DNA from 3 places in the Streptomyces sp. NBC_01233 genome. Region 2 is predicted to be linked to each of the others. Evidence: predicted binding sites of a transcription regulator. Region 2 holds the regulator's gene; each other region holds the start of a gene.
What was found. Region 2 encodes HrcA, which represses chaperone genes, less so after heat shock. Its sites were predicted from a motif close to TTNGCACTCNGNNNNNCNGAGTGCNAA; they were not measured.

Region 1: a site for HrcA is predicted at 3,311-3,337, ahead of groES (co-chaperone GroES). Genes of this name have one in related genera too.
Region 3: a site for HrcA is predicted at 2,133-2,159, ahead of groL (chaperonin GroEL). Genes of this name have one in related genera too.

Annotation. Positions count from the first base shown of each region.
Region 1 is NZ_CP108514.1:5,588,380-5,598,021, reverse strand. It holds gene OG332_RS26765 (SDR family NAD(P)-dependent oxidoreductase) at 1-238, shown strand, start outside; gene OG332_RS26760 (ester cyclase) at 334-1,044, shown strand; gene groL (chaperonin GroEL) at 1,118-2,746, opposite strand; gene groES (co-chaperone GroES) at 2,859-3,167, opposite strand; gene OG332_RS26745 (hypothetical protein) at 3,425-3,937, shown strand; gene OG332_RS26740 (response regulator transcription factor) at 3,995-4,675, shown strand; gene OG332_RS26735 (sensor histidine kinase) at 4,668-6,008, shown strand; gene OG332_RS26730 (LCP family protein) at 6,065-7,285, shown strand; gene OG332_RS26725 (FtsW/RodA/SpoVE family cell cycle protein) at 7,273-8,691, shown strand; gene OG332_RS26720 (polysaccharide deacetylase family protein) at 8,682-9,581, opposite strand; gene OG332_RS26715 (polysaccharide deacetylase family protein) at 9,578-9,642, opposite strand, start outside.
Region 2 is NZ_CP108514.1:3,199,937-3,209,578, forward strand. It holds gene OG332_RS15045 (PhoH family protein) at 1-742, opposite strand, end outside; gene OG332_RS15050 (carbohydrate kinase family protein) at 901-1,986, opposite strand; gene OG332_RS15055 (ribonuclease Z) at 2,081-2,986, opposite strand; gene OG332_RS15060 (histidine triad nucleotide-binding protein) at 2,990-3,349, opposite strand; gene OG332_RS15065 (16S rRNA (uracil(1498)-N(3))-methyltransferase) at 3,446-4,189, opposite strand; gene OG332_RS15070 (nitronate monooxygenase) at 4,186-5,277, opposite strand; gene dnaJ (molecular chaperone DnaJ) at 5,434-6,570, opposite strand; gene hrcA (heat-inducible transcriptional repressor HrcA) at 6,571-7,587, opposite strand; gene OG332_RS15085 (MBL fold metallo-hydrolase) at 7,734-8,459, shown strand; gene OG332_RS15090 (DUF3097 domain-containing protein) at 8,488-9,297, shown strand; gene OG332_RS15095 (Uma2 family endonuclease) at 9,275-9,642, opposite strand, start outside.
Region 3 is NZ_CP108514.1:4,180,897-4,190,538, forward strand. It holds gene OG332_RS19605 (Uma2 family endonuclease) at 1-282, shown strand, start outside; gene groL (chaperonin GroEL) at 380-2,002, opposite strand; gene OG332_RS19615 (cold-shock protein) at 2,398-2,604, opposite strand; gene OG332_RS19620 (MoaD/ThiS family protein) at 3,019-3,297, opposite strand; gene thrC (threonine synthase) at 3,335-4,609, opposite strand; SAM riboswitch class I at 4,627-4,783, opposite strand; gene OG332_RS19630 (glucosyl-3-phosphoglycerate synthase) at 4,968-5,918, shown strand; gene OG332_RS19635 (alpha,alpha-trehalose-phosphate synthase (UDP-forming)) at 5,968-7,431, shown strand; gene otsB (trehalose-phosphatase) at 7,710-8,558, opposite strand; gene OG332_RS19645 (DUF3263 domain-containing protein) at 8,592-8,846, opposite strand; gene OG332_RS19650 (extracellular solute-binding protein) at 8,930-9,642, opposite strand, start outside.

The DNA of each region.
Region 1 (9,642 bases), 2.4 Mb from region 2:
CTTCGTCCGTACGGAGTTCCACCAGCGCGCCGGCATGGGCACGGACAACATCCCCGGCTGGATGTGGCTGGACGCGGACAAGCTGGTGGCGGCGGCCCTGGCCGACCTGGCGCGGGGCAAGACGGTGTCGGTGCCGGACCCGCGGTACAAGGCGCTGATGGGCGTGGTGAAGCTGACGCCGCGCGGGCTGCTGGGCGGGGTGTCCTCGCGTACGGGCCGCAAGTACGGGCCCCGGTAGCGCTCGTGCCCTGCCGGTAGGCCCGCCGCCGAGCCGCCAAACGGATGAACCCTCCCTAAACTGGACATGTCCCATCTCCAGCGGGAGGCGACGCGATGACATTCGTACAAGTAATCGATTACGAGACCAGGCGGTTCGATGAGATGAACGCGCTCATCGACCGCTGGGCGGAGCAGAGCAGCGGCAGGCGCACCGCCACGCACACGATGATCGGCCAGGACCGCGAGGCCCGGAACCACTACGTGGACATGGTGGAATTCGCCTCGTACGAGGAGGCCATGAAGAACTCTCAGCTCCCGGAGACGAACCGGATGTTCCAGGAGATGGTGGCCCTCTGCGAGGGAATGCCGAAGTTCATGAACCTCGACGTGGTCCGCGACGAGCACCTCAACAAGCAGCTCGCCGACCGGGTGCTCCAGGAAGCCGCCACGAAGGGCGACATGAGCGTCCTGGACGCATGCTTCGCGACGAACTACATCGACCACGACGCCAGCAAGGAGGAACCCACCGTCATCGGACGCGAGGCCATGCGGTCGGACATGGAGACCTGGCGCGCCGCCTTCGACATGACCTTCGAGCCGACGGCCCAGCTGGCCGAGGGCGACATGGTCACGACGGTGTGGAACTGGCGCGGCACCCACAAGGGGATGTTCATGGGGGTTGCACCGACCGGGAAGACGTACGAGATGTCCGGGAGCACCACCTTCCGGTGCCTGGACGGAGAGATCGTCGAGGGCTGGTGGCATTACAACCCCGGAGCACTGCAGCGCCAAATGGGCGGCTCCGGATCGCCCTACGGATCCTGAGGCCCGAAGCCGAACCACGCGGAAGGCCCCGCTCCGCGGCTGCGGAGCGGGGCCTTCTCTACGTGGTGCGCGATCAGTGGCTGTGGCCGTGACCGTGGCCGTGACCGGCGTCGCCCTCGTCCTCCGCCGGCTTCTCGACGACCAGGGTCTCGGTCGTGAGCAGCAGGGAGGCGATGGAGGCGGCGTTCTCCAGCGCGGAACGGGTGACCTTCACCGGGTCGATGACGCCGGCCTTGACCAGGTCGCCGTACTCGCCGGTGGCGGCGTTGAAGCCCTGGCCCTTGTCGAGCTCGGCGACCTTCGAGGTGATGACGTAGCCCTCGAGACCGGCGTTCTCGGCGATCCAGCGCAGCGGCTCGACGGCGGCGCGGCGCACGACCGCGACACCGGTGGCCTCGTCGCCCGACAGGCCGAGGTTGCCCTCGAGGACCTTGACGGCGTGGACGAGCGCGGAGCCACCGCCGGAGACGATGCCCTCCTCGACCGCGGCGCGGGTCGCCGAGATGGCGTCCTCGAGGCGGTGCTTCTTCTCCTTGAGCTCCACCTCGGTGGCGGCGCCGACCTTGATGACGCAGACGCCGCCGGCGAGCTTCGCCAGGCGCTCCTGCAGCTTCTCGCGGTCCCAGTCCGAGTCGGTGGACTCGATCTCGGCCTTGATCTGGTTGACGCGGCCGACGACCTCTTCGTGGCTGCCGCCACCGTCGACGATGGTGGTGTCGTCCTTGGAGATGGTCACGCGGCGGGCGGAGCCCAGTACGTCCAGACCCGCCTGGTCGAGCTTGAGGCCGACCTCCTCGGCGATGACGGTGGCACCGGTGAGGGTGGCCATGTCCTGGAGCATCGCCTTGCGGCGGTCACCGAAGCCGGGGGCCTTGACGGCGACCGCGTTGAAGGTGCCGCGGATCTTGTTGACGACGAGGGTGGAGAGCGCCTCGCCCTCGACGTCCTCGGCGATGATCAGCAGCGGGCGGGAGCCGCCGGCCTGGATGACCTTCTCCAGCAGGGGCAGGAGGTCCTGGATCGAGGAGATCTTGCCCTGGTTGATCAGGATGTACGGGTCGTCGAGGACGGCCTCCATACGCTCCTGGTCGGAGACCATGTACGGGGAGAGGTAGCCCTTGTCGAAGGCCATGCCCTCGGTGAACTCCAGCTCCAGGCCGAAGGTGTTGGACTCCTCGACGGTGATGACACCGTCCTTGCCGACCTTGTCCATCGCCTCGGCGATGAGCTCGCCGACCTGCTGGTCCTGCGCGGAGAGCGCGGCCACGGCGGCGATGTCGGACTTGTCCTCGATCGGGCGGGCGGTCGCGAGGAGCTCCTCGGAGACGGCCTTGACCGCGGCGTCGATGCCCTTCTTCAGGGCGGCCGGGGAGGCACCCGCGGCGACGTTGCGCAGACCCTCGCGGACCAGCGCCTGGGCCAGCACGGTGGCGGTGGTGGTGCCGTCACCCGCGATGTCGTTGGTCTTGGTCGCCACCTCCTTCACGAGCTGCGCGCCCAGGTTCTCGTACGGGTCGTCCAGCTCGACCTCGCGGGCGATGGTGACACCGTCGTTGGTGATGGTGGGGGCGCCGAACTTCTTGTCGATGACGACGTTGCGGCCCTTGGGGCCGATCGTCACCTTGACCGTGTCGGCAAGCTTGTTGACGCCGCGCTCGAGGGCGCGACGGGCGTCCTCGTCGAACTTCAGGATCTTCGCCATGGGAGCGGTTCAGCCCTCTCGAAAACTCGGGTTTAACGAGCTGCGCCCCTCGCCGCCCGGCAATCAGCGGGGTGACCAGGGGCGCAGCTCAAAGCAGTACTGATGAAGAGAATTACTTCTCGACGATCGCGAGCACGTCGCGAGCCGAGAGGACGAGGTACTCCTCGCCGCTGTACTTCACTTCGGTGCCGCCGTACTTGCTGTAGAGCACGATGTCGCCGACGGTGACGTCCAGCGGGAGACGCTGGCCGTCCTCGAAGCGACCCGGGCCCACCGCGAGGACGACGCCCTCCTGGGGCTTCTCCTTCGCGGTGTCCGGGATGACCAGGCCGGAGGCCGTGGTCTGCTCGGCGTCGAGCGGCTGGACCACAATGCGGTCCTCAAGCGGCTTGATGGCAACCTTGGAGCTGGCGGTCGTCACGATCCGACCTCCCCCTTCGGAGATCCGGGGTTAACTGTCTGAGGTGGCGACCAGGTCGATCCGTCGTCGCGGGTGCCGGATCTGCCTGTCGCTGTGTTGGCACTCACCAGGGGCGAGTGCCAGGTGCGAGACTATTCCGGCGATTAGCACTCGGTCAAGCGGAGTGCCAATTCCCGGCCGTCGGGCGTTGCGCGGACGGGGCCCGGAACCGCGAAAACCAGGGCGCACGAACGTTCGGGATCACTACTCTCCACCGCATGACCAGGACAAACTCCGGGGTGCGCTGGCATCACGCCATCCCGATCGCCGTCGGCCTCGCCTTCGGGATCTTCGCGTTCGCGCTGGCCGTACCCCGGCTGGTGACCCAGCTGACGGGGGTGGAGGGCGGCTTCCGCGCGGAGCGGTGCACCTGGGAGGAGGACTCGGAGGGGGACCCCGAGGCCACCTGCAAGGGAACCTTCACCGCCTCTGACGGATCGTTCACGATCCGCGGGATCGAGATCGAGGGCCGCTTCGAGGCCCGGCCGAAGGCGCCGGTGGCCTCCCTCGTCAGCGGGCCGTCGGCCGGCAAGGCCGTGCGGCCGGACCTCCTCACCTCGCTCGCGCCCATGGGCCTCGGCCTGACCGGCTTCGCGTTCCCGGCCTGGGCACTGACCTCGGCCACCCGCGACGCCTTCGACCGCCGTCGGCGCCGGCGGGACGGAGCCGTGGACGCCACGGACCCCGCCGGATCTGCGGCCCCCGCCGCATCCGCGGACGTCTCGCGCTGAGCCCCCGGAGCCGGACCCCACGACGGCCGGTTGCCCCGATATGTGAGGCTTGGGGCCGTGCGCATCCTCGTGGTCGAAGACGAAGAAGGCCTCGCCGAGTCCCTGCGGCGCGGCCTGTCCGCCGACGGACACCTGGTCGAGGTCGCGCACGACGGCCACCGCGGCCTGGACCTCGCCCTCGCCGGCGGCCCCTACGACGTCGTCCTGCTCGACCTGATGCTCCCCGGCCTGAGCGGCTACGAGATCTGCGCCCGCATGCGCGCCCACGGCGACACCACCCCGGTCCTGGTGCTCACCGCCAGGGACGGCGAGCACGACGAGGCCGAGGGGCTGGACCGCGGCGCCGACGACTACCTCACCAAGCCGTTCTCCTTCGTGGTCCTGGCCGCCCGGATCCGGGCGCTGGCCCGGCGCGCCGGCGCCCCCGACCGCGGCACCCTCCAGGCCGGCGACCTCCTCCTGGACCCGCAGGGCCGCCGCTGCCGCCGCGGCGGCCGGGACATCGAGCTCACCGCCCGCGAACTGGGCGTGCTCGCCTGCCTGATGGAGCAGCCCGGCCGGGCCGTCGCCAAGCAGGACATCCTCGACGAGGTCTGGGACACCCCGCACGGCATCGACCCGAACATCGTCGAGGTGTACGTCTCCTCACTGCGCAAGAAGGTCGACGCGCCCTTCGGCCGCCGCTCGATCCTCACCGTCCACGGCACCGGCTACCGGATGGCCCCCGACGGTGGCTAGAACCACCGTCCGCGCGCGCACCGCCGCGGCCGCCGCCCTCGCGATGGCCGCCGTCCTCGCCACCGGCGGGCTGTGGCTGCACGCCCTGCTGCGGGCCAACCTCCTCGACAACACCACCGGCCGCACCGAGCTCGCCGCCCGCAAGGCCGCCGGCCGGCTCGACGGCCGGACCCTGCCGCCCGGCGGACGGCTGCCCGCACCCGAGAGCGGGGTGGACCTGGTCCTCGTACGGGACGCGGCCGGCCGGACCGTCGCCACCACCGCAGACCCGAAGCACGCCCCGGACCTCCACCGGCTCGACGGCGCGCCGCGCCCCGGCCCCGGGGAGGACTCCAGGTCGGCCGTCCTGCCGCCCGCGCACCCCGGCGCGGAACGGCGCGCGGTCATCGTCGTCGAGGCGCCGGGCGGGCACACCGTGTACGCGATGACCGTGCTCGGCGACGTCGACGACGCGACCCGGGCCGTCGGGATCGGGCTGCTGGCGGGCGCGCCCCCGCTGATCGGCTTCGCGGCGGCCCTGGCCTGGTGGGTGACCGGCCACGCGCTGCGCCCGGTGAGCGCGATCCGGACCGAACTGGCGGCGGTCACCGGGAGCGAGCTGGGCCGGCGGGTTCCGGACCCGGGCGGGGCGGACGAGATCGCGCAGCTGGCCCGGACCGTGAACGACGCCCTCGACCGGCTGGAGCGCTCCGACGCCCGGCAGCGGCAGTTCACCGCGGACGCGTCCCACGAGCTGCGCAACCCGCTGGCCGCCGTACGGTCCCGGCTGGAGGTGGCGCTGGCCATGGACCGCCCCGACCGGGAGTCGGTCGCGGCCGCGCTGGCCGACACCGGGCGGCTCCAGCGGATCGCGGCGGACCTGCTGCTGCTGGCCCGCCTCGACGGCGGGCCGGCGCCCCGGCCCGAGCCGGTGGACCTGGCCCTGCTGGCCGCGGAGGACGTGGCGCGCCGGGGCGGCTCCCGGGTCGCGGTACGGCTGGACGCGCGGGCGCCCGTACCGGCGTCCGGGGATCCGGCGCGGCTGGAGCGGGCGCTGGCCAACCTGGTGGACAACGCCCTGCGGTACGCCCGCGCGGAGGTCGTCGTACGGGCGGCCGCGCAGGACGGCTGGGCGGTGCTGGAGGTCACGGACGACGGGCCGGGCATACCGCAGGCGGACCGGGACCGGGTGTTCGAGCGGTTCGTCCGGCTGGCCGCGGACCGGGGCCGGGCCAGCGGCGGCACCGGGCTGGGCCTGGCCATCGCCCGGGAGATCGCGCGGGCGCACGGGGGCGACGTACGCGCGCTGCCGGCGCCCGCCGGGGGCGCGCGGCTGGTGCTGCGGATCCGGTAGCGCTCCGCAGGCGCCCTCAGGATTCCTTCAGCGGACCTCCGTCAGCATCGGCAGGTATGAGCGCGCACCGGAGGAAGCCGACGACCCGATCCCGCCGCCGTCCGTCCCGCCGACGGCGCCTGGGCCGCACGCTGCTGGTCACCGGGTGCGCGCTGACGGCCCTGACGGGAGGCGGCGCCTGGTACGCGTACCGGGACCTCGCCGCCGGCATCGGCAGCTCCAAGGCCCTGCAAGGCGCCGAGAAGTCGAAGTTCGGCGACACCAACATCCTGCTCATGGGGCTGGACAGCCGCCGGGACCAGAACGGCGAGGAACTGCCGGAGGAGGTCCTCGACGCACTGCACGCCGGCAGCTCGGACATCGGCGGCTACAACGCGAACACCCTGATCCTGCTGCACGTGCCCGGGGACGGCAGCCGGGCGAAGGCCTTCTCCGTGCCGCGCGACGACTTCGTCGAGATCGCGGGCCACGGGAAGGACAAGATCAAGAAGGCGTACGGGCTGGCGAAGGAGAAGCGGCAGGAGCAGCTCGCCGCGCAGGGGGTCGAGGACCGCCGGCAGCTGGATCGGGAGGGCCGGGAGGCGGGACGCAGGGCGCAGATCGAAACGGTGCGGAACTTCCTGGGCGTCCCGGTCGATCACTTCGCCGAGCTGAACCTCGCCGGTTTCCACCACCTCGCCGAAGCGCTGGGCGGCGTACCGGTGTGCCTGAACAGGGCGGTGAAGGACAAGCACTCCGGCGCCGACTTCCCGGCGGGCCCGCAGACCCTCGACGGCCGGCAGTCACTGGCCTTCGTGCGCCAGCGGCACGGCCTCGACATGGGCGACCTGGACCGGACGAAGCGGCAGCAGGCCTTCCTGGCGGGCGCGACGAAGAAGCTGAACTCGGCCGGGACCTTCACCGACCCGATGAAGCTGATCAAGCTGATCGACGCCGCGAAGAAGGACGTGGTCACGGACGAGGGCTGGGACCTGCTGGCGTTCGTGAAGCAGGCGAAGAACCTGTCCGGCGGCCGGGTGCACTTCACGACGCTCCCCGTCGAACGCTTCGGAAGGAACCATGGGGAGGACATCAACGTCGTAGATGATATGAAGATAAAGCGCCTCATTGCCGAGCAGATCGGACCTGAAGCCGCCGCGAGCCCCGGCGCACCGGGCGCCGCGTCCGCACCTGCGGCGTCACATGAGGCGTCACGCGAGGACGCACCCCCGCCGCCCTCCTCACCGCCCTCCCCGTCCGCCCCCAAGGACGGTGGCGGCATCCCGTGCGTGGACTGAAACCCCTGACCTCGGCGGGCGCCCGCCGCCGCACGGAGGCGCTGCTCCTGGCCTTCGTCATCGCCATCGCGGTCTTCGGCCACGCCGCCGCGGGCCTCGCCATGAACGACGAGCTGCCGCCCAGCCTCGCCGGATTCACCATCAGCATGACCCTGCTGTCGTTGGTCGGGCACCTGGGCGTGCGCCGTTTCGCGGCCTACGCGGACCCGCTGGTCCTCCCCCTCGCGATGCTGCTGACGGGGCTCGGGCTGGTGCTGCTGCACCGCCTCGACCAGGGCTACATCGAGCGCTACAACTCGGACGCGAACGCCCCCGGGCAGCTGATGTGGACGGTGGTCGGGGTCGCCGCCTGCCTCCTGGTGCTGGCGCTGCTGCGCGACCACCGGCTGCTGCAGCGGTTCATCTACATCACGATGGCCGTCGCGCTGGTGCTGCTGATCGCGCCGGCCTTCTTCGGCGCGGACACCTACGGCGCGAAGCGCTGGATCAAACTCTTCGGCTTCTCGCTGCAGCCCGGCGAGTTCGTGAAGATCATGATCGCGGTCTTCTTCGCCGGGTACCTGGTCATCCACCGGGACTCGCTGGCGCTCACGGGCCGCAGGTTCCTGGGCATGCGGCTGCCGCCGATGCGCCAGCTCGGGCCGATCGTCACGGTGTGGATCGTCTCGATGCTGGTGCTGGTCTTCGAACGCGACCTCGGCACCTCCCTGATCTTCTTCGGCGTGTTCGTGGTGATGCTGTACGTCGCCACCGAGCGCACCGGCTGGATCGTCTGCGGCCTGGCCATGGCCGCGGCCGGCGCCTTCGTCGTCGGCTCGACGGAGCCGCACGTCAAGGCGCGCGTGGCGGCGTGGCTCAACCCGCTGTCGTACTACTGGGAGAACCGGCCGCCGGGGGTCACCTCGGACCAGTCGGCGCAGGCGCTGTTCAGCTTCGGCACGGGCGGCGTCTCCGGCACGGGCCTGGGCATGGGCCACCCCGAGCTGATCGCGTTCGCCGGGCGCAGCGACTTCATCCTGACCACGGTGGGCGAGGAGCTCGGCCTGGCCGGGGTCATGGCCGTCCTGATCCTCTACGCACTCCTCGTGCAGCGGGGGCTGCGGATGGCGCTCGGTGCCCGCGACCCCTTCGGCAAACTGCTCGCGGTCGGCCTGGCGTCGGCACTGGCCCTGCAGGTCTTCGTGGTCGCGGGCGGCGTGACGGGCCTGATCCCCCTGACCGGCAAGGCACTGCCCTTCCTGGCCAAGGGCGGCTCGTCCCTCCTGGCCAACTGGGTCATGATCGCCCTGCTCCTGCGCATCAGCGACAGCGCGGAACGCCAGCGCGAGGCGGACGCGCGCGGGCCGGTGGAAACCACCATCACCCCGGTGGTGCGGGTGGAGAGCGGCGCCCGCGGCTACAGGTAGTCCTCCAGGCGGCCTATGCGGTAGCCCTGTTCCTGGATCCGCTGGAGCATGCGCGTCGTCATCTGGGTCTCCGTCGCGCCCTTGAGCTCTGCCGGGCCGCGGAAGTGGGCCAGGATGATGTCGCCCGGGCGGAGGGCGGAGCCCTCGGCGTACTGGAAGTTGTTGATCTGCATCGACGCCCGCCACAGGACCAGGGACGAGACACCGCACTCCGAGGCGGCCCGGAGGGTGTCGTCGTTGTAGTTGCCGAAGGGCGGGCGGAAGAGCGGCGGGCGCGTGCCGAAGCGCTTCTCCAGACGCTCCTGCTGGCCGCATATCTCCTTCTTCTGCCCCTCGAAGGGCAGGGTCCGGAGGTTCGGGTGCGTCAGCGTGTGGTTGTTTATCGTGCTCGACGAGCCGTTGTCGCGGAGCTTCTCGAAGTGCCCGTAGTCCGAGGCGGCCACGTTGTCCGTGAGGAACATGCTGATCGGCAGCTTGAGGTCGGCCGCCATCTTCAGGAACTCGGGGTCCTTCTCCGCGCCGTCGTCGAAGGTCAGGAAGACCGTCTTCTCCCCGGCCGGGACGGGTATTCGGTCGACCACCGGGACCTTGCCCGGGGCCGCCTTCGGTAGCTGCGGCTTCTGGGCGGGCTTCGGCGCGAAGGAGAGGGGGGCCGTCAGGCCCCACTTCTTGTACGCCTCGTCAGAGGCGGTCCCCGGCGCCGACGGAGCCCCCGACGGAGCGGCGGAACCGGTGTCCGTCGGCTGCTTCGACTCCGGCGTCCCCTGCGTCTGCTTCGTCTTGCCGCCCAGTCGTTCGGTGGGGTCCACGCTGTCCCCGCACCCCGTCAGGGACAGCGCGAGCGCGCCGGCCGCCAGCGTTCCGGCTACCAACCGGCGCGCGTGCTTCACAGATAGTCCTCCAGGCGGGCCACGGCATATCCCTTGTCCGTGACGGTCTTCATGACATGAC
Region 2 (9,642 bases):
CGTCGTTGAGCGTGCGTCCGCGCATGTACGCCAGGGGCGCGACCTCGATGGTGCCCGCGGCCATGAGCCGGGGGATCGAGTCGGGGTCGAGCATGTCGTGCAGCGCGTCGTAGAGCGGGCGCAGGTACGGGTCGATCTTGTCGAAGAGGGTGCCCGGCAGGAAGCCGAGCCGCTCCCCCGCCTCGACGGCGGGCCGGGTCAGGATGATCCGGCTGACCTGCTTGGACTGCAGGGCCTGCACCGCCTTGGCCATGGCGAGGTAGGTCTTGCCGGTACCGGCGGGGCCGATGCCGAAGACGATCGTGTTCTTGTCGATCGCGTCGACGTACCGCTTCTGGTTGAGGGTCTTGGGTCGGATGGTGCGGCCGCGGCTGGAGAGGATGTTCTGGGTGAGCACCTCGGCGGGCGTTTCCTCGGGCCCGCTCCCGTTTCCGTTGCCGCTCGCCTTGAGCATGGCGATCGAGCGTTCCACTGCGTCCTCCGTCATCGGCTGCCCGGTGCGGAGCACCAGCATCATCTCGTCGAACAGGCGCTGGACCAGTGCGACTTCCGCCGCATCGCCGATCGCGCTGACCTGATTGCCCCGAACATGGATGTCGGCCTTCGGAAAGGCCTTCTCGATCACGCGCAACAGGGCGTCACCGGATCCGAGCACCGTCACCATCGGGTGCCTGGCCGGGACGGTGAAGTGGGCTCGCGCCTGCCCCGGCACTGGAATGTGGGCTGTGGGTGTCTGAGTCATGGGCCGGCACTGTGGCCTGCACATACCTCCCGCTGAGGGGCCGCACCGATCGACGACCTCCGGAATACCAAGCCTACGTCGCCGCCGCGGCTTCCCCGAGAGGTTTTACGCCCCCTCCGCGCGATCCCCGGGACGCCACGGCCCCCCGGGTCGTCCGGTCACGCGGAGTGCCGGAAGCCGATCGTCGGCACGGCTCTGCGCCGGGCCGCCGGGCCCGAGCCGGGCGGGATCAGGTCGTCCAGGAAGCCGTAGCGGCCGCGCAGCGCCTGCGGGGCGGCCCTCCACCATTGGGCCACCTCCGGCCAGCCGGGGGCGGACAGGGAGCCGCCGAACTCCTGGACCGACAGGGCCGCCGTCAGCCCGGCGAAGGCCAGGCGGTCCGCGAGGGGCCAGCCCGCCAGCGTGCCGGTGACGAAGCCCGCCACGTACACGTCCCCCGCCCCCGTCGGGTCCAGCTCGTCCACCGTGATCCCGGGGACCTGCGCCGTCTCCCCGGTGCGCCCGTCCACCGCGTACGAGCCCTCCGCGCCCATCGTCACCACCGCGATCGGCACCTTGTCCGCCAGCGCCCGGGCCGCGGCCCGCGGACAGTCGGTCCGCGTGTACCGCATGGCCTCGCCCGCGTTGGGCAGGAAGGCCTCGCAGTGCTCCAGGTCGGCCAGGGCCCCCAGGTCCCACCGCCCGCTCTCGTCCCACCCCACGTCCGCGAAGATCCGCGAGCCGCGCCGGGCGGCCTCGCCGATCCACTCCTCGCCGCGGCCGGGACCGAGCGCGGCCACGGCCGCGCGGGCCAGCGGCGGGAACGGCCCGGGGCCGGCCGGCGGCGGAGCCTCGTGGCCGTGCGAGACCATCGTGCGCTCGCCCTCGTAGGCCATCGAGACGGTGACGGGGCTGTGCCAGCCGGGGATCGTGTGCGACATGGACAGGTCGATGCCCTCGCCCTGCTCCAGGGCGTCCCAGCAGTACTCGCCGTAGTGGTCGTCCCCGAAGGCCGCGGCCAGTGAGGTGCGCAGCCCGAGCCGGGCCAGGGCGGTGGCCATGTTGGCGACGCCGCCGGGGCTGGAGCCCATGCCGCGCGCCCAGGACTCCGTACCGCGGACCGGCGCCGAGTCCAGGCCCGTGAAGATGATGTCGAGGAACACCGTGCCGGTCAGGAAGACGTCGCAGCCCGGTTCCTGCGGATCGCGCAGCGGACCGAGCGGGTCCACGGCGGCTGCGCGGCTGTCGAAGTCCCTACTGGTCACGGTGTACTCCCCGATGTGCTTCCTACGGAAAGCTGCCAGCCCTGCCCGTCCGGTGCGGAGCCAAACCCCAGTGTGGCGCAGATCACCTACACCTTCAGCCCCGCTTGGGGAGCGGAACGCGCACCAGGTCCTCCGCCACCGTCAGCTCGCCCTCGAAGCCCGCCGCCCGCGCCTGCCGCTCGAACTCGGACGGGTCCGTGTACCGCTGGGAGAAGTGCGTCAGCACGAGGTGCCGGACGCCCGCGTCCCGCGCCACCCGCGCCGCCTGGCCCGCCGTGAGGTGCCCGTGGTCGGTGGCCAGCCGCTCGTCCTCGTCGAGGAAGGTCGACTCGATCACGAGCATGTCGCAGCCCTCGGCGAGCGCGTACACCCCGTCGCACAGCCGGGTGTCCATGACGAAGGCGAAGCGCTGCCCGCGCCGGGGCTCGCTGACCTCGTCCAGCGTGACCTCGCCGAGCCGCCCGTCGCGCTGGATCCGGCCCACGTCCGGCCCCTTGACGCCGTGCCGCGCGAGCAGCTCCGGCACCATGCGGCGCCCGTCGGGCTCGGTGATCCGGTAGCCGAAGGACTCCACCGGGTGCGAGAGCAGCCGGGCCTCCAGGGCGTACGTGGCCGCCTGCGCCAGCGTCCCGTCCGCGGCCACCGGTTCCTCGCGCAGCGGGACGGTCTCGCGGTAGGCCGTGGCGTACCGAAGCCGGTCGAAGAACTTCTGCCCGGAGGCCGGGTAGTGCGCGGTGACGGGGTGCGGGACCTGGTCGAGGTTGATCCGCTGGATCACCCCGGCCAGCCCGAGGCTGTGGTCACCGTGGAAGTGGGTGACACAGATCCGGTTGATGTCGTGCGCGGCGACCCCGGCCCGCAGCATCTGCCGCTGCGTGCCCTCGCCCGGGTCGAAGAGGATGCCCTCGCCGTCCCAGCGCAGCAGGTAGCCGTTGTGGTTGCGGTGGCGGGTGGGCACCTGGCTGGCGGTGCCCAGCACCACGAACTCTCGTACGGACACGTGCTATCCGGGGGGCCACTGGAGGCCGCGGCCGCCGATGACGTGCGCGTGCGCGTGGAAGACGGTCTGCCCGGCGCCGGAGCCGGTGTTGAAGACGACGCGGTAGCCGTGGTCGACGATCTTCTCGTCGAGGGCGATCTGGCCGGCCTCGCGCAGCATGTCGGCGGCGACGGCCGGCTCGGCGGCGGCGAGGGAGGCCGCGTCGGGGTAGTGCACCTTGGGGATCACGAGCACGTGCGTGGGCGCCTGCGGGTTGATGTCCCGGAAGGCGACCGTGGTCTCGGTCTCGCGGACCACGGTCGCGGGGATGTGCCCCTCGACGATCTTGCAGAACAGGCAGTCGGCCTGCGGTTCCCCGGCCATTGCTGAGCCTCCCGTGACGTTGATCGGTCCGGGCATCGTATCCAGCCCGGGGCCGCCCGGGGGCGGTGCCCGATCAACGGGGGCCGGTCGACAACTTCAAGCCCAGCGGCCGGTGCGGGCCAGCAGGACCGCCGCGGCCGCGGTGCCGGCCGTGGAGGTCCGCAGGACGGAGCGGCCGAGGCGGTGGGGGTGGGCCCCCGCCGCGGCGAAGGCGGCCAGCTCCTCCGGGGAGACCCCGCCCTCCGGGCCGACCACCAGGACGACGGAACCGGAGGAGGGGAGCGCCGCCGTGGCCAGGGCCTCGGAGGGGGTGTCGCGGTCCTCGTGCAGGACCATCGCCAGGTCGGCTCCGGCCAGCAGCGCCGCGACCTGCTTGGTGGACATGGCCTCGGCCACCTCCGGGAAGCGGACCCGGCGGGACTGCTTGCCCGCTTCCCGGGCGGTGGCCCGCCACTTGGCCAGGGACTTGGCGCCCCGGTCGCCGCGCCACTGCGTGATGCAGCGCGAGGCCTGCCAGGGCACGATCGCGTCCACGCCGGTCTCGGTCATGGTCTCGACGGCCAGCTCGCCGCGGTCCCCCTTGGGCAGGGCCTGGACCACGGTGATGCGGACCTCCGGTTCCGGTTCCAGCCCGGCCGAGGACACCGCCACGACGAGGCGGTCCTTGCCCTCCGCGGCCTTCACGACCGCCTCCGCCCAGCCGCCCCGGCCGTCGGTCAGGACGACCGCCTCGCCCGGGTTCAGCCGTTTCACGGACACCGCGTGCCGGCCCTCCGGGCCGTCCAGGACGAACTCCGGCCCCGCGGGGACCTCTTCGACCACGAACACCGGGGCGGTCATGACGCACTCCTCATCTGCATTGCCTTCAACGCGCTCTGCGCCTCGGCCAGTTCGGCCGCCAGCACCTCCACCAGTTCCCCCGCCGGCAGCGCCCGCGCCAGCCGGTGCCCCTGCCCCGCCCACAGGGCCATGCCCTGCGCGTCCCCGGCCGCGGCGGCCGCCCTGCGCAATCCCGAGGTCAGGTGGTGGACCTGCGGGTAGGCGGCCGGGGCGTACGGCCCGTGCTCCCGCATGAACCGGTTCACCAGCCCCCGCGCCGGCCGCCCGGAGAACGCCCGGGTCAGCTCGGTCCGGACGAACAGCGGGTCGGTCAGCGCCTTCTTGTGCACGGGGTCCGCCCCCGACTCGGGGCAGGCCAGGAAGGCCGTTCCGAGCTGCGCCGCCTCGGCGCCCGCCGCCAGCAGCGCCGCGATCTGCGAGCCGCGCATGAGGCCGCCCGCCGCGATGATCGGGAGGGCCACGGCCTCCCGCACCTGGGCCACCAGCGCGAGCAGCCCCACGGCCGCCGTGCCGTCGGCCTGGGGGTCGTCGCGGTGGGTGCCCTGGTGGCCGCCCGCCTCGACGCCCTGGACGCACACGGCGTCGGCCCCCGCCTGCTGGGCGGTACGGGCCTCCTCGACGGAGGTCGCCGTGACGACCGTGTACGTACCGGCCTTGCGCAGGGCGGCGAGGGCCGCGGAGGAGGGACAGCCGAAGGTGAACGAGACGACCGGGACCGGGTCTTCGAGGAGGATGGCGAGCTTGGCGTCGTAGCCGTCGTCGCTGGTGCCGATGATGTCCTCCTCGGCGAGCGAGATCGCGTACCAGCTCGCCTCACCGGCCAGCTGGCCCCGGTACGCCTCCACGGCGGCCGGGTCCACGAAGCCGGTCTGCGGCAGGAAGAGGTTGACGCCGAAGCGGTGCCGGGTGAGGGCCCGCACCTGCTTGATCTCCTGGTACATCCCGTCGGCGGTCTTGTAGCCGCCGGCCAGGAAGCCCAGCCCGCCCGCCTCGCACACGGCGGCGACGAGCGGAGGACAGGAGGCGCCGCCCGCCATGGGAGCCTGCACGATCGGGTATGGGGAGAGACCGTTCGGTGCGGAGGACATGGACTGCATCGTGCCATGTCCCGCTCATGGGGCCGAATCATGGGATTCGCCTGGCATAGTCCGCTTCCCGACCCGGTCACGGGCCCCCGCCCGGCCCATGCGAAGAGCCCGGCAGGGAATCCCCTGGCCGGGCTCTCGGCGGTGTCCGCCGGTCGCTCAGCGACCGTTGAACGCGTCCTTCAGGCGGCTGAACAGCCCCTGCTGACCTGGCGCGAACTGGCCCATCGGCCGCTCCTCGCCGCGCAGCTTCGCCAGCTGGCGCAGCAGGTCCTCCTGCTGCGCGTCCAGCTTGCCCGGGGTGGTGACCTCGACGTGGACGATCAGGTCGCCGCGCCCGCCGCCGCGCAGGTGGGTGACGCCGCGCCCGTGCAGCGGGATCGCCTGCCCGGAGCCGGTGCCGGGCCGGATGTCGATCTCCTCCAGGCCGTCCAGCGTCTCCAGCGGACACTTGGTGCCCAGTGCGGCCGCCGTCATCGGGATCGTCACCGTGCAGTGCAGGTCGTCCCCGCGCCGCTGGAAGGTCGGGTGCGCCAGCTCGTGGATCTCCACGTACAGGTCGCCGGCGGGGCCGCCGCCGGGGCCGACCTCGCCCTCGCCCGCGAGCTGGATCCGGGTGCCGTTCTCGACACCGGCCGGGATCTTGACCGTGAGGCTGCGGCGGGAGCGGACCCGTCCGTCGCCCGCGCACTCGGGGCACGGGGTCGGGACCACGGTGCCGAAGCCCTGGCACTGCGGGCAGGGCCGCGAGGTCATGACCTGGCCGAGGAAGGACCGGGTGACCTGCGAGACCTCACCGCGGCCACGGCACATGTCACACGTCTGCGCGGAGGTGCCGGGAGCGGCGCCCTCGCCGGAGCAGGTGGTGCAGACGACGGCCGTGTCGACCTGGATGTCCTTGGTCGTCCCGAAGGCCGCCTCGTCCAGCTCCAGGTCCAGGCGGATCATGGCGTCCTGGCCGCGCCGGGTCCGCGAGCGCGGGCCGCGCTGCTGACTCTGGCCGAAGAAGGCGTCCATGATGTCGGAGAAGTTGCCGAAGCCGCCCGCCCCGAAGCCGCCCGCGCCGCCGCCGCCCGAGGAGGACAGCGGGTCGCCGCCGAGGTCGTAGACCTGCTTCTTCTGCGGGTCCGACAGGACCTCGTAGGCGGCGTTGATCTCCTTGAAACGCTCTTGCGTCTTGGGATCGGGGTTCACATCCGGGTGCAGCTCGCGCGCGAGCCGACGGAATGCCTTCTTGATCTCGTCCTGCGATGCGTCGCGGCGCACGCCGAGAACGGCGTAGTAGTCCGTGGCCACTTACGACTCCGCCAGGATCTGTCCGACGTAACGTGCCACTGCGCGTACCGCTCCCATCGTTCCGGGGTAGTCCATGCGGGTCGGTCCGACCACGCCGAGTTTGGCGACTGCTTCGCCGCCCGAACCGTAACCGACGGAGACGACGGACGTGGAGTTCAGTCCCTCGTAGGCATTCTCATGCCCGATCCGTACGGCCATTCCCGACTCGTTGGCCTCGCCGAGCAGCTTGAGGAGCACGACCTGCTCCTCCAGCGCCTCGAGCACCGGCCTGATCGTCAGGGGAAAATCGTGTCCGAAGCGGGTGAGATTGGCGGTACCGCCGATCATCAGCCGCTCTTCGGCTTCCTCGACCAGGGTCTCGAGGAGGGTGGAGAGCACGGTGGAGACGGTGCCCCGGTCCTCGGCCTCGAAGGATTCGGGCAGGTCCTGGACGAGCGGGGGCACATCGGTGAAGCGCCGTCCGACGACCCGGCTGTTGAGCCGGGCCCGCAGGTCGGCGAGCGAGGCCTCGCTGAAGGGGCTCGCGCAGTCGATGAGCCGCTGCTCGACCCGTCCGGTGTCCGTGATCAGTACGAGCATCAGGCGCGCGGGAGCGAGCGAGAGCAGCTCCACGTGCCGGACGGTCGAGCGGGTCAGGCTCGGGTACTGGACGACCGCGACCTGCCGGGTCAGCTGCGCGAGCAGCCGCACCGTGCGGCCGACGACGTCGTCGAGGTCCACGGCGCCGTCGAGGAAGTTCTGGATGGCCCGGCGCTCGGGCGTCGACAGCGGTTTGACCCCCGCCAGCTTGTCGACGAAGAGGCGGTAGCCCTTGTCGGTGGGGATCCGGCCGGCGCTGGTGTGGGGCTGGGCGATGTAGCCCTCGTCCTCCAGCACGGCCATGTCGTTGCGCACGGTCGCGGGCGAGACGCCGAGCCGGTGCCGCTCGGTGAGCGCCTTGGAGCCGACCGGCTCCTCCGTCCCGACGTAGTCCTGGACGATGGCGCGCAGCACTTCGAGTCTGCGTTCGCTGAGCATCGCGCACACCTCCAGCTGTGGTCCGTTGCCGTGTTCTGCCGTGTTGGTTGGCACTCTGGCCGTTCGAGTGCCAGAGATCCCCCGCTCAGTGTACGGCCGGGCGGTAAGCCCCTGGCAAGGGAGGCCCACCAGGGTAGCGTCGCCGTATGGACGTACGTTGGGAAGAGGAAGGCTGGGAACGGCTGACCGGACGGGCCGGCCGGCGACGGCTGCCGGTGTGGGACTGCACGGTGGGACTGGTGGTGGGGGACGAGTCGGTGCTCCTGATCGACCCCGGTTCGTGTGTCCGGGAGGGCGCTCAGGTGCGGGCCGAGGCGGAGCGGCTGACGGGCCGGCGCGTGACCCATATCGCATTCACGCACGGCCATTTCGATCACGTCCTGGGCGGTGCGGCCTTCTCCGGGGCCGAGGTGTTCGGGGCGGTCGGACTGGACGGGGTGCTGTCGACCGGCCGCGAGGAGCTGCGCGGGGACGCGGTGCGGCACGGCCTGGCGGAAGCGGAGGCGGCCGAGGCGGTGGACCTGCTGGTGGCGCCGAAGCACCTGGTGTCGGGCGAGTGGACGCTGGAACTGGGCGGGCTGCAGGTGCTGCTGGCCAATGTGGGGCCCGGCCACACCGGACACGACCTGGCCGTCTTCGTGCCGGGCGGGCGCGAGACGGTGTTCTGCGGGGACCTGGTCGAGGAGTCGGGCGACCCCTCGGCGGGTCCGGACGCGGTGCCCCGGCAGTGGCCCGCCGCCCTGGACCGGCTGCTGGCGCTCGGCGGGGACGACGCACTGTACGTGCCGGGTCACGGAGCGGTGGTCACGGCGGGCTTCGTCCGTGCGCAACGCGCCACACTGGCAGCCCGTTTCGGCGTGTCGGAGGCATGACGCGGGCGGCTCTCCTACTGTCGGCCGGATGCGCGAGTACTCCCCCGACCTGACCCCGCAGTGGAAGCGCCCCCGGGCAGTGCCGGAGGTGGCGGCCGAGCCCGATCTGGTGGTCGAGGTGGCGGGTACGGACTTCTGCGGCGCGGTGGTGGCCTGCGAGGCGGGCACGGTGACGCTGGAGGACCGCTTCGGCAAGCGGCGGGTGTTCCCGATGGAGCCTCGGGGGTTCCTGCTGGAGGGCGCGGTGGTCACCCTCACGCGCCCCTCGCGCGGCCCCGCCGCGCCCCGTCTCACCGCCTCGGGCTCGATCGCCGTCCCGGGGGCGAGGGCGCGCGTGGCACGGGCCGGGCGGATCTACGTGGAGGGCCGGCACGACGCGGAGCTGGTGGAGCGGGTCTGGGGCGACGACCTGCGGATCGAGGGCGTGGTCGTGGAGTACCTGGAGGGCATCGACGACCTCCCCGCCGTCGTCGCGGAGTTCGCCCCGGCGCCGGACGCCCGGCTGGGGATCCTGGTGGACCACCTCGTCCCGGGCTCGAAGGAGTCCCGCATCGCGGCCTCGGTGACCTCGCCGGACGTCCTGATCGTGGGCCACCCGTACGTGGACGTCTGGCAGGCCGTGAAGCCCTCCGCGCTGGGCATCCCCGCGTGGCCGGTGGTCCCGCCCGGCCAGGACTGGAAGACGGGCCTCTGCCGGGCCCTGGGCTGGCCGGAGAACACGGGCGCCGCCTGGCAGCACATCCTGTCCCGGGTGACGTCCTACAAGGACCTGGAGCCGACGCTCCTGGGCCGCGTCGAGGAACTGATCGACTTCGTCACGGTCGGCGGTGCCGCTTGAACTTCGGGAGGGTTCCGAACTCGGCGGTCTCCAGCTTGACGTCCAGGACGTCCAGGGGGACGGGGTCGCCGAAACCCACCCTTCGCTCGACCTTGTAGTCGGCATCCTCACCCGTCCCGGTCGGCTCGGTGAGCAGCAGGCACTCCGCCTCGAACGGATCGATGATCAGGTAGGCGGGGACCCGGCCCGCCGCGTACATCGAACGCTTGATGCCGTAATCGGCGTCGGCGCTGTTCTTGGACACGACTTCGACCAGCAGGGTGACGGCCGGCGCCGGGATGAGCCGTCCCGGCCCCGGCTCACTGCCGAGCTCCAGCACGACGAGGTCGGGCTGGGGTTCGCTGC
Region 3 (9,642 bases), 980 kb from region 2:
TCGGCCTTCGAGGGCGAGGGTCGGCACGCGGACGGGGCGGCCCTGTCGCTCGTCGGCGAGTTCACGTCCGTCTCCACCAGGGATGCCGACTGGAACGAGAAGCTGGACGTGTACGGACGCCTGGTCCCGGTCTACCTGGTCGTCGACATGCAGGATTCGGAGATCACCTGCTTCTGGGACCCCTCCCCGCACGGATACCGCTCCCGCACGACGGTGTCCTTCGGCGAGCCCCTGCAGATCCCCGAGCCCTTCGGCTTCGCGCTCGACACCGCGGGCTTCTAGAAAGACCGGGAAAACGCCCGAGGGCGGCACCCCCTACAGGGGGTGCCGCCCTCGTTCGAGAACAGCCGATCAACCAGTGGCCGGAGCCAGGGGTCGATCAGAAGTCCATGTCGCCGCCCGGCATGCCGCCCGGGGCGCCGGCGCCGGCCTTCTCGGGCTTGTCGGCGATGACGGCCTCGGTGGTGAGGAAGAGGGCCGCGATGGACGCAGCGTTCTGCAGGGCAGAGCGCGTGACCTTCGCCGGGTCGATGATTCCCGCGGCGATCATGTCGACGTACTCGCCGGTCGCGGCGTTCAGGCCGTGACCGATCGGAAGGTTGCGCACCTTCTCGACGACGACGCCACCCTCGAGACCACCGTTGACGGCGATCTGCTTCAGCGGGGCCTCCAGGGCGAGCTTCACGGCGTTGGCGCCGGTCGCCTCGTCACCCTCGAGCTCCAGCTTCTCGAAGACCGCGGAAGCCTGCAGCAGGGCCACGCCACCACCGGCGACGATGCCCTCCTCGACGGCCGCCTTCGCGTTGCGAACGGCGTCCTCGATGCGGTGCTTGCGCTCCTTGAGCTCGACCTCGGTCGCGGCACCGGCCTTGATGACGGCCACGCCGCCGGCCAGCTTCGCGAGGCGCTCCTGGAGCTTCTCGCGGTCGTAGTCCGAGTCGGAGTTCTCGATCTCGGCGCGGATCTGGTTCACGCGACCGGCGACCTGGTCGCTGTCACCGGCACCGTCGACGATGGTGGTCTCGTCCTTGGTGATGACGACCTTGCGGGCGCGGCCGAGCAGGTCGAGACCGGCGTTCTCCAGCTTGAGGCCGACCTCCTCGGAGATGACCGTGCCGCCCGTGAGGATGGCGATGTCACCGAGCATGGCCTTGCGGCGGTCGCCGAAGCCCGGGGCCTTGACGGCGACGGACTTGAAGGTGCCGCGGATCTTGTTGACGACCAGGGTCGACAGGGCCTCGCCCTCGACGTCCTCGGCGATGATCAGCAGCGGCTTGCCGGACTGCATGACCTTCTCCAGGAGCGGCAGCAGGTCCTTGACCGAGCCGATCTTGGAGTTGACGATCAGGATGTACGGGTCGTCGAGGGACGACTCCATGCGCTCCATGTCGGTGGCGAAGTACGCCGAGATGTAGCCCTTGTCGAAGCGCATGCCCTCGGTGAGCTCGAGCTCCAGACCGAAGGTCTGCGACTCCTCAACGGTGATGACGCCTTCCTTGCCGACCTTGTCCATGGCCTCGGCGATGAGCTCGCCGATCTGGGTGTCGGCGGCGGAGATGGAGGCCGTGGAAGCGATCTGCTCCTTGGTCTCGACATCCTTGGCCTGGGCGAGCAGGGCGGCGGAGACGGCCTCGACGGCCTTCTCGATACCACGCTTGAGGGCCATCGGGTTGGCGCCGGCGGCTACGTTGCGCAGGCCCTCGCGGACGAGCGCCTGGGCCAGCACGGTGGCGGTGGTCGTACCGTCGCCCGCGACGTCGTCCGTCTTCTTGGCGACTTCCTTGACCAGCTCGGCGCCGATCTTCTCGTACGGGTCCTCGAGCTCGATCTCCTTGGCGATGGAGACACCATCGTTGGTGATCGTGGGGGCGCCCCACTTCTTCTCAAGGACGACGTTGCGACCCTTGGGGCCAAGGGTGACCTTGACGGCGTCGGCGAGCTGGTTCATCCCACGCTCGAGGCCGCGACGGGCCTCCTCGTCGAACGCAATGATCTTGGCCATCTGAAGTGGTCCTCCCGGACAGCGGTGGATTGCTCCCAGGACCGCGCCCGCGCCCGCGACGGACGGCCTGCGTGCCCGGCGGTTCCTTCCCACCGGACCCTGCGGGCCTCACCGACCCGGTCCTCGTTCAGTAGCACTCTCACCGGGAGAGTGCTAACGCCAATGATTAGCACTCGACCCCCGAGAGTGCAAGCGGCTTCGAAGAAGCCTCGATGAGGGGTGGTGGTCGGGCGACGGGCGGGCGCAAGCGGCTCGGGCCAACGCCCGCCCAGTACCGGGCGTGGAGCGGGCGCACATACGAGGGGCCCGCATCCCGTGTCCAGGATGTGGGCCCCTCGTATGGTCGTGCAGGTCTTCGTTGAAACACTGTGCGTCGGTGGTCGATCGCTCCAGGACTAGCCGAGCGCGAGCTTGACCATGTCCGCCTGCGGACCCTTCTGGCCCTGCGAGATCTCGAACTCGACCCGCTGACCCTCTTCAAGGGTGCGGTACCCGTCCATCTGGATGGCGCTGTAGTGGACGAACACATCCGCACCACCGTCGACCGCGATGAAGCCGTAGCCCTTCTCCGCGTTGAACCACTTGACGGTGCCCTGAGCCATGCCTAACTCCCCTATTACTGGCCCTTGCGCGGGAACGCACTTCGCGTTCCCGGGTCAGAACTTGCGTCGGAACGCGTCGACCGAGGCTGAATGTATCTGCGCGAGTGCTGTCTGCAACAGGTCAATCCGACGAGAATTCCGGACACGGGGAAACATTGAAATAGAGTGAAAATTTGCCATATTCCAGGGCAACTCGGGCCTGACATATCTCGCCAAAGCCCCATACCGCACTTGCATGTTGACCCGATGTCGACCCTCACGCGACCCGTTCATATGCAGCGGGCAAGTCCGGCGGAGGGGACTTCCCCAACTCTACCCCGCCCAATCAAGCAGAATTGCCCCCTCCGCTTTTAACGGAGGGGGCAATTTCGGTTTGCGCGTGTCACCTATCAGGTGGCAAAGGGGCCGACAGGATCAGCAGCCGCCCGCGACGGCCGGGATGATCGAGACGCCGGCGCCGTCCGGCGTCTTCGCCTCCAGCCCGCCCTCAAAGCGCACGTCGTCGTCGTTGACGTAGACGTTCACGAAACGGCGCAGCTTGCCCTGGTCGTCCAGGACGCGCGCGGCGATGCCCGGGTGGCTCGCCTCCAGGGACTGGATGACCTCGGCGAGGGTCGCGCCCTCGGCGGGCACCTCGGCCTGACCGCCGGTGTAGGTGCGCAGGATGGTGGGGATGCGGACGTTGACGCTCATGGCGCTACTGCCTTTCCGGTAGAGCAGGGGGAGATGGTCAGGCCAGGCCGGCGGCGCGGAACGCGTCCAGGCTCGGGCGGATGGTGGCGGTCTGCCCGCTCTCCGCGGCCACCGCCTCCAGGGTCTTGAGGCCGTCGCCGGTGTTGAGGACGACGGTGGTCAGCGTCGGGTCGAGCTGCCCGTTCTCGATGAGCTTCTTCGTCACGCCGACGGTCACGCCGCCCGCGGTCTCGGCGAAGATGCCCTCGGTCTGCGCGAGGATCTTGATGGCCTCGACGACCTGCTCGTCGTTCACGTCCTCGACGAAGCCGCCGGTGCGGCGGGCGATGTCCAGGACGTACGGGCCGTCCGCCGGGTTGCCGATCGCGAGGGACTTGGCGATGGTGTTGGGCTTCTGCGGGCGGACCACGTCGTGACCGGCCTTGAAGGCGGTCGACACCGGGGAGCAGCCCTCGGCCTGGGCACCGAAGATCTTGTACGGCTTGTCCTCCACGAGGCCGAGCTTGATCAGCTCCTGCAGACCCTTGTCGATCTTCGTCAGCTGCGAGCCGGACGCGATCGGGATCACGAGCTGGTCGGGCAGCTGCCAGCCGAGCTGCTCGCAGATCTCGTAGGCGAGGGTCTTGGAGCCCTCTCCGTAGTACGGGCGCAGGTTGACGTTGACGAAGCCCCAGCCCTCGCCCAGCGGGTCGCCGATGAGCTCGGAGCAGAAGCGGTTGACGTCGTCGTAGTTGCCCTCGATGCCGACCAGGTCACCGCCGTACACACCGGCCATGACGACCTTGCCCTGCTCCAGGTCGTGCGGGATGAACACGCAGGAGCGGAAGCCGGCCCGGGCGGCCGCGGCGCCGACGGCGCCGGCCAGGTTGCCGGTGGAGGAGCAGGAGAGGGTGGTGAAGCCGAAGGCGCGGGCGGCCTCGACGGCGATGGCCACGACGCGGTCCTTGAAGGAGTGCGTCGGGTTGCCGGAGTCGTCCTTGACGTAGAGCTTGCCGGTGACGCCGAGCTCCTTGGCCAGGTTGGCGGCGTCCACGAGCTTGGTGAAGCCCGGGTTCAGGCTCGGCTTGGAGGCCACGTCCGCGGGGACGGGCAGCAGCGGCGCGTAACGCCAGATGTTGTTGGGGCCGGCCTCGATCGCGGCGCGCAGGGCCTCGGGGTCGCCGGTCGGGAGGTCGTAGGCGACTTCCAGCGGTCCGAAGCACTCGGCGCACGCGAAGATCGGGCCGAGCTCGAAGCGGGTACCGCACTCGCGACAGGAAAGACCGTTGGCGGGTCCGAGATCGACAGAGGTGGCGACAGTCTGTGCAGCCATGATGGCGAGGCCCTTTCTCCTCATCTTCCCCATGGCGCACTTCGCCATGAGACGGAATTGGCACCTTCCCTAGCCGGGGACCTCGCTGACGTCGCTGACGAGCGATCGCGAGAACCGACTGGAGGGTTGCCGGGGCTTCAACGGGCCGTGTCCCTCTGCCCCTCTGGATGAGCGGTATGGCACCGGCACACGCGCTCTGCGGCGCGCCGGTGCGTTTGTACGCGGGACCCCCGGCATGCGGTGGTCCTTCGCGTTGTTCAAGACTGTAACCGAAGGGCCGCGCGGTTGAGACAGCCGTCCGAACCGCGAGATGGATCACATAACGGCCGATAACGCCGACAAGCAGGGAGTGCTGAGGGTGCTGGAAGAGGTGGAGCGCTGGCTGGCAGACCGCTCCTGGTCAGCCGCCGACCGACCGCTCGACCAGCTGCTCGACCGGAAACGGGCGGCCGGGACCACGGTCAGCGTGGTGCTGCCCGCGCTGGACGAGGAGGCGACGGTCGGCGCGATCGTCGAGGTCATCCGGCGCGAGCTGATCGAGGGACTGCCGTTCCCCCTGGTGGATGAGCTGATCGTGATCGACTCGGGCTCGACCGACCGTACGGCGGAGGTCGCGGCGAAGGCGGGAGCCCGGGTGGTGCACCGCGACGAGATCCTGCCGAGGATCCCGGCGCTGCCCGGCAAGGGCGAGGTGCTGTGGCGCTCGCTGCAGGCCACCAGCGGGGACATCGTCTGCTTCGTCGACGCCGACCTGCGGGACTTCTCCTCCACGTTCGTCTCGGGGATCGTGGGACCGCTGCTGACCGAACCGGACGTGCAGTTCGTCAAGGCCATGTACGACCGCCCGCTCGGCGACGCCCCCGGCCAGGGCGGCCGGGTCACGGAACTCGTCGCCCGCCCCCTGCTCAACCTGCACTGGCCGCAGCTGGCCGGCTTCGTCCAGCCGCTGGGCGGCGAGTACGCCGTGCGCCGCTCCCTGCTGGAGCGGCTGCCGTTCCCCGTCGGGTACGGCGTCGAGCTGGGCCTGCTGGTCGACGCCCTGCACACGGTCGGGCTGGACGCGCTGGCCCAGGTGGACGTGGGCGTACGCGTCCACCGCCACCAGGACGGGCAGGCGCTCGGCCGGATGGCCGCGGCGATCTACCGCACCGCCCTGCTGCGGCTGTCGCGCGGGCACCACGTACGGCCGGAGCTGACGCAGTTCGAGCGGGGGCCGGAGGGCTTCGTGCCGCGGACCTACCCGGTGGACACCGAGGAGCGGCCGCCGATGCTCGGCGTCAAGGAGTACGCGCTGCGCCGCGTGGCGTGACGTCGGGCTGGAAAGTTTGAGCGAGTGCGGGCTGGGCTAGGTTCGCCGCATGGCTTCTCAGGTGCTCGTCGCCGCCAACCGCGGCCCCCTCTCGTACGCGATCGATGCCGAAGGCGGCCTCAGCGCCCGGCGCGGCGGGGGCGGTCTCGTCTCCGGGCTCTCCGCGGCCCTCGCGGAGCAGCCGGGGGCGCTGTGGATCTGCGCGGCGCTGTCGGAGGCGGACCGGGAGGCGGTCCGCCGGGGGGTGGCCGAGCCGGGCGTCCGGATGCTGGACATCGATCCCACGGTGTACGACGCCGCCTACAACGGCATCGCCAACTCCGTGCTGTGGTTCACGCACCACCACCTGTACGACATCCCCCGCGAACCGGTCTTCGACGCGGAGTTCCGGCGGCGGTGGGACGCGTACGTCGCGTACAACGAGGCCTTCGCGCGCGCCCTCGCCCAGGAGGCGGCCGAAGGGGCCCGCGTCCTGGTGCAGGACTACCACCTGGCGCTGGTCCCGGGGCAGTTGCGGGAGCTGCGGCCGGACCTGCGGATCGGGCACTTCACGCACACGCCGTGGGCCTCGCGGGAGTTCATGGCCATGCTGCCGGACGACATCCGGAGCCAGCTGGTGTGGGGGATGCTCGGGGCGGACCGGCTGGGCTTCCACACGTGGGAGTGGGCGGCCAACTTCATCACCGGCGCGACCAGGGAGGACGCGCGCGGCATCGCGGAAGCGTTCTTCCCGACCGGGACCCCGGAGCGCGGGGTGTGGCAGCGCCGGACGGTCCCGGACGGGTGCGGCCTCGGGAAGCAGCGGTTCACCGAGGTGACCTACTACCCCCTCGGGGTGGACGCGGACGAACTGCGGGCGCTCGCGCACCGGCCGGAGGTGGACGAGAAGCTGGCGCAGCTGCGGGCGGAGGTCGGCGGCCTGAAGACGATCGCCCGGGTGGACCGGACCGAGCTGTCGAAGAACGTCCTGCGGGGGCTGCTGGCCTACCGGGAGCTGCTGACGGTCCACCCGGAGTGGCGGGGCCGGGTCGTCCACCTGGCCTCGGCGTACCCGTCGCGGCAGGACCTGGCGGTGTACCGGGCGTACACGGAGTCGGTGCGGGAGCTGGCCGCGGAGATCAACGAGGAATTCGGCATGGCGGACTGGAAGCCGGTGCTGGTGTCGGTGCAGGACGACTTCGCGCGGTCGCTGGCGGTGTACCGGATGGCGGACGTGGCGCTGGTGAACCCGGTGCGGGACGGGATGAACCTGGTGGCGAAGGAGATCCCGGTGGTGTCGGAGGCGGGGTGCGTGCTGGTGCTGTCCACCGGGGCGGGGGCGTACGCGGAGCTCCGCCAGGACGCGCTGACGGTGAACCCGTACGACGTGTCGGCGACGGCCGAGGCGTTGCACGCGGCGCTGGCCATGCCGGCCGCCGAGCGTGCGGAACGCACGGAGCGCCTGGCCGCCGCCGCCACGGCCCTCCCCCCGGCCCAGTGGCTCGCAGCCCAACTGACCGACCTGCTGGCCTGACCCCTTCCGCCCCGCCGCACGATCCCAGCCGCTCCGCGGCCAACCCGCCCTCGCGGGCGGAAGTCGCAGGCTGACGCCGGCCGAATCCAGCCCCGCCGGCGTTTGAGGCGATCTTTCAGCCCGTCCGGCGTCTGGAGGTCCGGGGTCCGGGGTCCGGGGTCCGGGGCGGAGCCCCGGTAAGACGGAGTCTGGGGGAGGGTCCGGGGGCCGGCCCCCGGACCGGCGCCGCGCCCGGCAGCGAACGTGCAGGCCGCGTGCGGGGCGGAGTCCCGGTCTCTTCAGGCTCGCACGGCCTTGGCCAAGGCCGCCAGGAAGGCGACCACCTCGCCCGGTCCGGCCAGGACCACGTCGGCCCGCGCGGCGAGCTCGGGGACCTCGGCCGAGCCGCTGCAGACCAGGAGGCCCGGCAAGCCGTCGGCCCGGCGTTTTTCGACGGCCGAGTACGCCGCCAGGTCACCCAGGTCGTCGCCCGCGTACAGCACCGCCTCCGCGTCCCGCTCCGCCAGGAACTCCGTCAGGGCGACGCCCTTGTCCATGCCCGGGGGGCGGAGCTCCAGGACCGCCCGGCCCGGCTCCACCATCAGCCCGTGCCGCGCCGCCAGCTCCGTCAGGGGCTCGCGCAGGGCCGCGAAGGCCGCCGCGGGGTCCGCGGCCCGGCGGGTGTGCACGGCCAGCGCCCGGCCCTTCTCCTCGATCCAGGTGCCCCGCCAGGCCCCGATCGAGTCGAGGAACCCCGGCAGCTCGGCCCGTACCGCCGCCACCCCGGGGTGCTCGGCCGGGGCGTGCACGATCCCGGTGACCGCGTCCCAGCGCTCCGCGCCGTAGTGGCCGAGGACGACGAGGTGTTCCAGTCCGGGGACCCCGGCGAAGCCCCCGTAGCGGACGGCGACGCCCGCCGGCCGGCCGGTGATCACGGCGACCGAGGCGACCTCGGGGGCGAGCGCGGAGAGGGCCGGGACGGCTCCCGGGTGGGCTCTGGCCTGGTCCGGGTCCGGGACGATCTCGGCGAGGGTGCCGTCGAAGTCCAGGGCGACCACGGACCGGCGGGGTGCGCGGAGCAGGGCTTCGAGTCCCTCGCGTCCGGCTGCGGTGACGGGCATCGGCAGGTCGTGCGGATGGCTCCCCATACGCACGACCCTAACGGCCCGGCCCTGCGACGGCTATGGCACGGGAGGGGGCTGTCGCCGGGCCCGCTGGGCCTCGCGGATCCGCCGCAGCCGGTTGACCGTGCCCGGTGCGTGGGCCAGCGCCCGCGGGTCGTCCATCAGCGCGTTGAGCAGCTGGTAGTAGCGGACGGGGGTCATCCCCAGTCCTTCCCGTATGGCCCGTTCCTTGGCTCCGGGCCCGGGCCAGGTGCGTCCCTCGTACGCGAGCACCGCGGCCTCCGTGGCCGTCAGCTGCCCGTCGTCCGTCATACCGCCAGATTAACGCCGCCCGCCGACAGCGGCCGCGCCGACATCGGGCCCGCCGACAGCGGCCCCGCCGTACCCGACCGGCGCTACCTCGGGTCCGACGCCCGCGCCGCCGTGGCGATGTCCTCCAGGACCTTCGCCGGCTGTCCGCCCTGCTCGACGGTCTTGCCGATGTTCTGCTTGATGTCCTCGCTGACGCCCGCCCAGGACTTCTTGCCGACCGGGTACAGCCGCGAGCCCGGCAGCGCCGTCAGGAAGGGCTTCAGCTTGGCCGCCTGGCCGCTCGTGGCGGCCTGCTTGGCCTGGTAGCCGCTGGTGGTGGGCGGCAGCAGGTCGTACTGGTCCGTGAAGGCCGCCACGTTCTTCGGCTGGTACATGAAGTCCAGGAACTTCCCGGACTGCTCGCGGTGGCCGTTCTTGAAGGCCATGACCCAGTCCGCGACGCCCATGGCCGGCTCCGCGGACCCGGTGGCGGTCGGCAGCGGCACCATGCCGAACTTCACGCCCTTGGCCTCGGCCTGCTTCATCAGCGACGGGTGTCCGTTGAGCATGCCGACCTCGCCCTTGGTGAAGGCGTCGAAGGCGGCCTGCCGGTCCAGCTTCCCCGGCTCGACGGGGCCGGTCAGCCCCTGGCCGACCATCTTGTCCCGCAGGAACTCCAGCGCCTTGACGTTGTCGGCGGAGTCGATGGAGTACTGCTCTTCGTTGTCGGTGTAGCCGCCGCCGCCCGAGAGCATCCACATCATCGTCTCGGCCTGCGCCTCCTCGCGGCCCAGCGGCAGCGCGAAGGGGGTGGGCA